3 regions of the Rossellomorea sp. NPDC071047 genome follow, and region 1 is predicted to be linked to each of the others. Evidence: riboswitches for the same ligand, from Rfam matches in the RefSeq annotation. Region 1 holds a riboswitch; each other region holds the start of a gene.
What was found. A riboswitch is a leader RNA that binds a small molecule or an ion and turns the genes downstream of it on or off. The one in region 1 is predicted to bind S-adenosylmethionine.
Positions count from the first base shown of each region.

Region 2: it holds a riboswitch for S-adenosylmethionine, as region 1 does, so the genes downstream of both, ACQKFO_RS15665 (sugar ABC transporter substrate-binding protein) here and ACQKFO_RS13095 (homoserine dehydrogenase) in region 1, are expected to answer to the same signal.
Region 3: it holds a riboswitch for S-adenosylmethionine, as region 1 does, so the genes downstream of both, ACQKFO_RS18410 (2,3-diketo-5-methylthiopentyl-1-phosphate enolase) here and ACQKFO_RS13095 (homoserine dehydrogenase) in region 1, are expected to answer to the same signal.

Region 1 covers NZ_JBNNJT010000003.1:202,820-206,101, reverse strand. Annotated here, with positions in the region: gene ACQKFO_RS13100 (DUF2254 domain-containing protein) at 1-1,247, opposite strand, end outside; SAM riboswitch class I at 1,507-1,616, shown strand; gene ACQKFO_RS13095 (homoserine dehydrogenase) at 1,767-3,014, shown strand; gene ACQKFO_RS13090 (aspartate kinase) at 3,060-3,282, shown strand, end outside.
Region 2 covers NZ_JBNNJT010000004.1:285,922-289,203, reverse strand. Annotated here, with positions in the region: gene ACQKFO_RS15670 (CTP synthase) at 1-664, shown strand, start outside; SAM riboswitch class I at 1,007-1,113, shown strand; gene ACQKFO_RS15665 (sugar ABC transporter substrate-binding protein) at 1,608-2,693, shown strand; gene ACQKFO_RS15660 (sugar ABC transporter ATP-binding protein) at 2,710-3,282, shown strand, end outside.
Region 3 covers NZ_JBNNJT010000005.1:361,346-364,627, reverse strand. Annotated here, with positions in the region: gene ACQKFO_RS18410 (2,3-diketo-5-methylthiopentyl-1-phosphate enolase) at 1-1,145, opposite strand, end outside; SAM riboswitch class I at 1,259-1,361, opposite strand; gene ACQKFO_RS18405 (pyridoxal phosphate-dependent aminotransferase) at 1,412-2,596, opposite strand; gene ACQKFO_RS18400 (carbon-nitrogen family hydrolase) at 2,719-3,282, shown strand, end outside.

The sequences.
Region 1 (3,282 bases):
ATATGATCAATGGTATTACAGGCAAATTCCCATATGTCCTTGTGTTTGGATGGCTGGATGGATTCGGCAATGAGTGCCAGTGCCCGCACAATGTCAGTAATGATTAAATGATTGTCTTTGGCATAATGTCGAATATAGCCAAACCCGCGGTACAAGTAATAATCAAATGCTTCGGACTGGAGAATAACCCGGACTCTTCCCTCCCGGTCGATCAAATAAGGAGTGAAGGATAAGTGATCCTCCACCGTCAGCATAAGGTCAGCCATCTGATCAATCGTATTAGAGGCCGTTTTTGGATCATCATTCCCGAGTGCTTTGATCGCCACTTCAGCCAGCTTGTGAATCCCCATTTGCAGGTCCTGGATTTCGGTCTCTTTATGCCCCATTTCAATGAAAGTGAGATAGAAACCATCCGAAATATCGTTGGTCTCAGGTCCCCAAATACTCATGATTTTATTGCCGGCCAATATATAATCTCCGACTTTGTAATGAAGCTGAATGATGAGGTTATCCTGCATAGCCCGTTCGATTATTCCATGGAAATCGATTAACTGAATATAGCCTGATTCCCTTGCCTGTAAGTGAATGATGTTCTCCTTCTCATTCTCCATAAGGTCGCCATTTTCTGTTGTTCGATGGGTTTCTAAATCATTTTTTAACGTCTGATTGATCATCACTTCAGATACCTGCTTCATATTGTACGTAATATTGTGCACCTGCATCCAGGTGGAAGCATGGTTAATGAAGAAGATAAATGTGACAGCAGTAAGGAATGCAAGTCCGATTGTCATGATCGGCGCAGCAACGAACAGTTCCTCCTTTGAGTCTCCGATAAAAAGAAAGAGGAGCAGTACATATACAAAACTGCCATTAAAGATACCAAGGGCATGCTGTGTTTGTTTGTCCGAAATGAAGTCCAGGAGCATCCTGGGGGAAAATTGACCACTGAACATAGTGAGTACAACAAGCAGTGAATTCAAGGTGAAAGCACTGAGCGTCAGGATAGCCCCGATGAGTGTACTGACAAGCATGCGTGTAACAGATGCATCCATACTTAAGAAATCGGATGTATACTGAGAGATGTCGGCATACAGATCTATATAGAGGGTGAGTGCTACAAGCAGTATGGAAAAACAAATATAAAAGAACGGCATATACCATATGGTCAACCGAATCTCACGCATTCTCTGTCGTTTGGACATAACCATATATTTTCTGATGGATAAGGGGAGCATTTTTTTCAACATAATTGATCTGTTTCCTTTCAATAAAGGGATATGGATTAGTTTTCCCTGCCAGAACATGTTAAAACGTCTCTTTGCAAAATAGATTTATAGGTTCTTAGACGATGCTGAATTTCAAGTAAACCGATCGGAAATATAATCGTCTATGATATTTGAAAGAATTTTTTAAAAATACTAAAAATAGTATTGACGAGGGAATAAATCCCCTTTATAATCCAATTCATACTCAAATAGCAAGTAATACCAAAACGAAACATTATATCTCTTATCAAGAGCGGCGGAGGGATAGGCCCGATGAAGCCCGGCAACCTGCAGGATCAGACTGCAAAGGTGCCAATTCCTACAGATTCGATAGGATCTGGAAGATAAGGGGAGGAGCATGCTCATTTAGCCCTCTTCTTAAAAGAAGAGGGCTTTTCTGTATACCTTTTTCTTTTCCGCTCGCATTCCTCAAGTGGATCTTCAACTGTAATGAAATATTCTTGCGTATCAAGTGGAAAATCGATAAAAGGAGGCTGAATGATGTCAGCGATTAATGTGGCACTTCTGGGGTTCGGAACAGTAGGGCAAGGGGTCTGTGAAGCAATCGATACTCATCAGGACAGATTGAAAGAAGTACTGGGTAAAGAGGTGAAGGTAAAGGCAATCCTTATTAAAGATCCCACAAAGGAGCGAAGGATTGAATCATCCATCAACGTCACAACGGATTTCCAAGAAATCCTGGATATCACGGACCTGCACGTTATCTTTGAAGCGATCGTGGGGGAAGAACCGAGCTATACGTATTTAACACAAGCCATTGAGAAGGGGATTCATATTGTCACGGCCAATAAAGCGATGTTTGCCAAATATGGTCCTGAGCTATTGGAGAAGGCGAAAAGGAAGGGAGTATCGGTCGGATTTGAAGCGACGACAGCCGGAGGGATTCCTGTGATCGGCAGTATCAGGCAGCTTCTGAAGGTGAATGAGATCAGACAAATTCAAGGGATTCTGAATGGGACGTCCAACTTCATATTATCTCAAATGAGAAAAAGAGGTCTTGCCTTTGATACAGCCTTAAAGATTTCTCAGGAGAAAGGATACGCAGAAGCCGACCCGACAAATGACATCGAAGGACATGATGCATTCTATAAATTGCTTATTTTAAGTCAAACGGCCTTTGGCAGACAGCCCGATTGGAAAAATATTCGACGAAAGGGGATTTCCCATCTGACTGCAGAATGGCTCCAGGCAGCGGAATCCTTTCGACTACGGTTTAAGCATGTAGGTTCTCTCCGGCGGGATTCCATCGATCATATCAAAGGAGAAGTAGAGCCTATCCTTGTCCATCATACCCATCCTTTTTACGGAGTGGAGGATGTGGAAAATGCCATATCCCTAAAGGGTAGTCTTGTAGGAAGGATCACCCTGCTTGGTCCAGGCGCTGGAAAATTGCCTACGGGAAGCGCCATGGTAGAGGATTTTCTGTCGTTGATAGAGAGAAAGTATACAGACTCTGCCGAAAGTACCGTGAATACGGGAGAGGTCCTTGATGAGAGCAGCCACCAGTGGGTCTTAAGAATCCGTGAAAATGATGAGTATCAAAACTGGATCCCGTCGTTCATATTAAAGGATCGTATTCAACTGGGCGATTACTTGTACGTATTTGTTGAAGGAAGGAAAGAGACACTGGAATCGCTCCTTGGGACACACGACCATATCCAAGCTGTTCCTATTTTAAAAGAAATTCCGTTGGAAAATGAAGTGAAAACTGGCGTTGGAGTTTCTTAGAAGTAATCTTTAATAAATAAGATCTGATGGAAAGTAGGGGTAGCATTGAGTATGATCGTTCAGAAGTTTGGTGGAACCTCTGTTGGTTCTACAGATCGAATCAAGCGCATGGTCTTTCATGTCATGAAAGAAAGAGAAAGAGGTCATGATGTAGTCGTAGTGGTATCAGCTATGAACAAAACCACTGATACACTTGTAAGATTGGCAGGTGAACTCACCGCAGAGGCAAGTAAGAGAGAAATGGATATGCTCTTAAGTACCGGAGAGC
Region 2 (3,282 bases), on a different contig from region 1:
TCATGCCGGTTATCATTTCGATAGCGACATCGAGGTAAGATGGTTGAACTCTGAGCTGATCGACAGCGCAAACGTAGCAGAAAAACTGGCAGATGTAGATGGAATCCTTGTACCAGGCGGTTTCGGTGACCGTGGAGTAGAGGGGAAAATCGCTGCCACTCAATATGCCCGTGAAAACAAGGTACCTTTCCTTGGAATCTGCCTTGGAATGCAGCTGGCATCTGTAGAATATGCGCGTAATGTACTTGGTTTGGAAGGAGCTCACTCAGCAGAGTTGAACCCTGAAACGCCATACCCTGTCATCGACCTTTTACCGGAACAAAAGGACATCGAAGATCTTGGTGGAACACTGCGCCTAGGACTATACCCATGTAAGCTGACAAAAGGTTCAAAAGCCTATACAGCCTACGATGGAGAAGTGGTTTACGAGCGCCACCGCCACCGCTTCGAATTCAACAATCACTACCGTGAGCAAATGGAAAAAGCCGGCTTCATCTTCTCAGGCACAAGCCCTGATGGCCGTCTTGTAGAAATCATTGAGCTAAGCGACCACCCATGGTTCGTCGCATCTCAATTCCACCCTGAATTCACATCACGCCCGACACGTCCACAGCCTCTATTCAGAGACTTCGTGGAAGCGTCACTTGCGTATGGTGAGAAATAAGATTTGATTTTGGAACTGCTCTCCCTGGTTTGGGAGGGCGGTTTTTTTATTTTATATGGTGCAGGTGTCCGATTTTTAAGGGGGATATGAATTTATCGACCGTTATTGAGATTTATCAACCGTCAATCCGAAATATCGACCGTTATTCAATTTTATAAACCGTATTTTCAATATATCAACCTAATTTTCAGGATATCGACCGTTCTACAATAAACGACAAATTTCGTGAATCTCCTCTTTATTCCTGTCTAGAAAATTTTCCTAAAAAGAATATTGACAATATTCCCACATATCGTTAATATATCGTTTATAGCGCATGCGAACTATATCAAATTTCATATTCTCTTATAAAGAGTTGGCAGAGGGACTGGCCCGATGACGCCCGGCAACCTACCGTTTAAGCGGAAAGGTGCTAAAACCTGCAGGAAGAATTTCCTGAGTGATAAGAGTACGTTTATTTATACATAAACCTCTTTTCTCTTGGGAAAAGGGGTTTTTTATTTGCAAAGACTGTTTTCGTAAACTTAGTTGCTTTTAAAGGGAAAGTGCTGGTTGATTTCAGGGCTCCAGGCGCTCGCTTTCCGCGGGGCGTGAGTTGAGCCTCCTCGGGCTTTGCCCTGTGGGGTCTCAACTTTCCCGCTATACCCGCAGGAGTCGAGCACCTTCCGCTCCAATCAACTCTAAGCATGAGTCATGAAAAATAGACAAATATAAATACCTACAAGACAGAAAAACTGCATTTTTCAGATGTACGGAGGTCGATAATAGCTTTTAAAGTAGAGATGCTTTTTAGATTTCTCTGTCCTACTGAGCTCTGTCTCACCATCCAGCACATACTGGTTGACAGAGCCTTTGCAGATCCCGGTTTTAAAACAACAACTATCTTTATGAAAAGAGTATTAAAAAAAATTGAGGCAAATCACCTCGGGAGGAGAAAAGAACGATGAAAAAAGCAGCATCAATACTCGTATTACTCGCACTTATTCTCAGTTTAGTGGCTTGTCAGCCAAAGGTTTCCCAGGAGGCGGACGCAGACAGTGGAGATAAGAAGGAAGCAACTTCCGATCATCCGTTAGCCAATAAAAAGATCGCACTTATTATGCAAATCAATTTAGGGACTTTTTCCGCTCAATACATAGAAGGTGTCAAAGAGCAGGTGGAAAAGTTTGGAGGAAAGGTTCAAGTATTTACGTCTGAAGGAGACCTGGCAAAAATGTCTTCCAACCTGGATGCGGCCATCAATCAAAAGTTTGATGGGATCCTCATCGATCATGGAACGAAGGAAGCGCTGCAATCAGGGGTGGAAAAGGCGAAGGAACAAAACATTCCGGTTGTCGTGTTTGATGCGGATGTTGCTTCAGAAGAGGTGACCGTGCTCGAGCAGGGGGACCAACAAATGGCTGAACAAACCTTGACGAAGCTTTCAGATGAGATTGGCGGCAAGGGGGAGATCGTGAAGATTTGGGTTGCAGGATTTGCCCCGATGGAAAGACGCCAAGTGGCCTATCAGCAATTTTTAGAAAAAAATCCTGATATTAAAGAGGTGGCGGCCTTTGGAGCGGCTACTCAGAATACAGCACTGGATACACAGGCACAAATGGAGGCGATTCTGAAACAGTATCCGAACAAAGGGGACATCGATGCTGTCTGGGCAGCCTGGGATGAATTTGCAAAAGGTGCCGTCCGGGCAATCGAAGCAGCAGGGAGAGACGAAATAAAAGTCTATGGAATCGACATGAGTGATGAAGACCTGCAAATCATTCAAAAAGATGGAAGCCCGTGGGTTGCTTCAGCAGCAGTTGACCCGAAAGATATCGGCCGCGTGCAGGTCCGTTTCTTATATCAGAAGCTGGGTGGCCAAGAAACGCCTGAAAAAGTAAAGCTTGAGCCGGTCTTTATTGAAAAGGAAGCATTGCCTGAAGAAACGATCACGACCGATCAATTACACGAGCATGTAGATGGCTGGGGAGCAAGTGAGCAAGGCTATACAGATGAATTGAAAAACCTTGAAGGATCGTTCACAGAGTAGAAAGGAGTTAGAAACGATGACGTCTCCACTGTTAGAAATGATTGATATCAATAAAACCTTCTCAGGAGTGAAAGCCCTAAAGGCTGCAAGCTTCGATGTGAAAGAGGGAGAGGTTCATGCTGTGTTGGGGGCGAATGGCGCAGGGAAAAGCACGATAATGAAGATTTTATCAGGAGCCTATGTACAGGACAGCGGAGACATCATCCTTCACTCCGAAAAAAGAGACTATCAATCTCCGAAAGAAGCGAAGGAGCATGGCATCCATTGCGTATACCAGGAAGTGGACACGGCCATTGTCCCGGAACTTTCTGTAGCGGAAAATATCGTCCTTGATCAGTTCTCACAAAAAGGCTCCTTCTTTATTACCAAAAAGTCATTAAAGAATGAAGCGTGGGTGGCACTTAGACGAATTGGGGCAGAAGCGATACCCCTCTGGCAGCCGGCGTCACACTTAAGTCTCGCTGAAAAGCAGCTGGTGCTCATTGCCAGGAGCCTGCTTCAAAAAGCGAAAGTATTGATTTTGGATGAACCAACGGCACCTCTAAGTTCATCTGAGACGGAAAAATTATTCCGTGTCATAGAAGATTTA
Region 3 (3,282 bases), on a different contig from region 1:
GAGAGAGACTCTCCCCTTAAAACTGCTTCAATTGCTTGGATGAATGCCTTCCCCCCTCCAATTGCCCCATCTGGATGGCCATGGATGCCACCGCCTGCATTAATGACACAATCTAAACCAAAATCCTTTATCAAAAGCGGAACAAGCGCAGGGTGGATGCCTGCTGACGGTACGGGCAATGCTCGTTTTAGATGATCGTCATCCTTCGTTAACTCATGGCTGATCGACAGGACTTGATTCTTATCTAATGCGACGCTTCCGTATGGAGATGGAAATAAAGAAAAATCAGCTCCGGCCATTCTTAAGAATTTCCCTAACCATAGAGAATAACTCACACCATATGCAGGAGATGAAGCAACAGCACCTGCGAATGCAGGATGGGCCATAATAGGCAATCCGATTTCAGGGTCCTCCCTCAATTCCTGGAGAACATCCAGTCCGTAAGAGAATACATTGAATAAAAGGGCATGGGCTCCAAGCTCACGTGCTTTTCTTGCTTTATCACGTAATTCTGAAGTCCTTCCTGTCAGGTTTACAGCATACAATGTTTTCTTACCTGTCTCTTCATACAGCTCGTGTAATACTCTTTTCCCTATACTGATCCTCTCAGCGAAAGGTGTCAGTGAATTATCAAAAAGAATCTCATCGTCTTTTACTACATCGACTCCCCCGAGAGCCTGTGCCCTTAATTGAGTTTCAAGGTAAGTAAGATCCCTGCCGATTACGCCTTTAAAGATGCTCATTAACAGGGGTCTGTCTTGTGCACCCGTTAGCTCCCTGATTCCTTCTATTCCAAACCGTGGTCCAGGATAGGCTTTTTTCAAGTCACTGGAAAACTCTATATCTACTAATTTCACTTCACCATCCAGGGAAAGCTTCCCGAATACCGTAGTGAGGATGGCCGGAATATCATTGGAATAATTATGACCGGGATAGCCGATCTGCACTTCACCCCGGGAGCCGCCTTCCTCTTCCCACTCCTTCACGGAAACGACTCTCCCCTTGTACTTCCGCAATTGATCCTGTTCCAGGAGAGGTAAGTCCGTCCATGAACCGACCGTCAATCCCAGGGCGATCCCTTCTGCCTTTTTCTCGAATGAACCACTCTTTCCCTTTATTTCATATGTGGCTATCACTTCACTCATTGTTGTCCTGCCTCCTTTTTAATTATGCTATTTTTAGCCGCAAGTTGATTTCATACGCCTGGGCAAACAAAAAAACCTCTTCCAAATAAGAAGAGGTTTGATAAAGTCACTCTTTCTTATCTGTCAGCTTTATTGCTGCAAGAATTAGCACCGTGCTTGAATAAGTCGGTTGCCGGGCTTCATAGGGCTGGTCCCTCCGCCTGCTCTTGATAAGAATTTCATTATTCATTATTTCAGTTGGATTATTGCACCAATTTCAAATTCTGTCAATCCCTTTTGTTGAATAATTCTAAATTTTCTATACGTGAAATCGCTTCTTTTATCCGCTCGTTTGTGGTTAATAGTCCTACACGTACATACCCTTCTCCGAATTCTCCAAAGCCTACACCCGGGGCTACAGCGACTTTGATTTTTTCAAGTAAATAAGTAGAGAACTCTACAGAGCTGAATCCATCAGGTACTTTTAACCAGGCGAAGAAGGAACCTTGTGGAGCTTTTACATCCCACCCTATATCCTGAAGTCCGGAGATTAATAGTTTTCTCCTTTCTTCGTATGTTGAAACCAGAGAATCTACACATTCCTGGGAACTTAAAAGGGCAGTGGCAGCCGCTTCTTGAATAGCACCGAACAGACTCACATATAAGTGATCTTGCAGGAGGTTGATCGCTTCTATGACACTCTTATTCCCTACTGCAAACCCCACTCTCCAGCCAGCCATATTATACGTTTTCGATAATGTATAAATCTCGATCCCCACATCCTTTGCTCCATCTGTTTCCAAGAAGCTTATGGGCTTATTTCCATCAAACCCAATAGCTCCATAGGCAAAATCATGTACAACACATATATCATGCTGATTGGCAAGAGTGACTGTTTCTTCAAAGAATGATTCTGTGGCGATCGCTCCAGTAGGGTTATTAGGGTAGTTCAGAAACATTAGCTTCGCATTTTCCAGCTCATTACGGGAGTGTTCACTATAATCAGGCAGAAAGCCATTCTCCTCTCGCAGAGGCATTTTAATCATACGAGCTTCTGCCAATGCTACCCCTGATAAATAATCGGGATAACCGGGATCGGGCACCAATACCCCATCACCAGGATTCAATAAACATTGAGGGATTTCAACTAACCCGGCCTTTCCTCCGAACAGAACGGCTACCTCTGTTTCCGGATCTAATTCCACATCATATTCACGCAGGTAGAATGCAGCAATCGCCTCTTTAAAGGACGGTAAGCCGCGAAATGGAGGATACTTATGATTGGACGGGGAAGCTGCTGCTTCTGTCAGTTTCTCCACAATATGTGGAGGAGTCGGTTGATCCGGATTTCCCTGTCCCAAATTAATGACATCATGTCCCTCTTTGACAACAGCATTCACTGTTTTTGCCAGGGATGCGAAAAATTGTTCAGGTAATAAATCTAATCGTTTTGCCTTTCCAAAGGTTTTCATACACTCACCCACTACATTTTTTTGAAAATTAATTACTTTCAAATTCTAGTCACAAATGATATAACGGGAAATAAAGAATGTAAAGGAATAAATTCCAAAAAGTCATTAATGAGGTGAAAGAAATGATTCAAAAGTTAGGTCTTGCACAAATCGATATTGTGTTCGGACATCCCGAAGAAAACAAGAAAAAAGTAGAACGATGGGTTAAAAAAGCTAGTGAAGAAGGCTGTGATACAGTTGTGCTCCCTGAGCTTTGGACGACTGGATATGACCTTACAAGAATGGATGAAATCGCTGATGACGGAGCAAAGGATTCAACCTCCTTCCTGTCTGCCTTGTCAAATAAATATTCCATTCACATTGTAGGTGGTTCTGTTGCAGAGAAAACGCAGGATGGGGTGTCCAATACCCTTCTAGTTACGAATTCAAAAGGCGAGTTGGTGAAAAAGTATTCGAAGCTTCACTTGTTTAAGCTGATGGATGAACATCATTATTTACTTCCTGGTCATGAGGATGGCATCTTCACGCTTCAAGACACAAAAATGGGGGGATTGATTTGTTACGACATCCGTTTCCCGGAATGGTTCAGAAAACAAGTTCTAATGGGTGCCAAGGTTGTTTATGTCGTAGCAGAGTGGCCGGCAGCACGAATTGATCACTGGCAGACCCTCTTAAGGGCAAGAGCG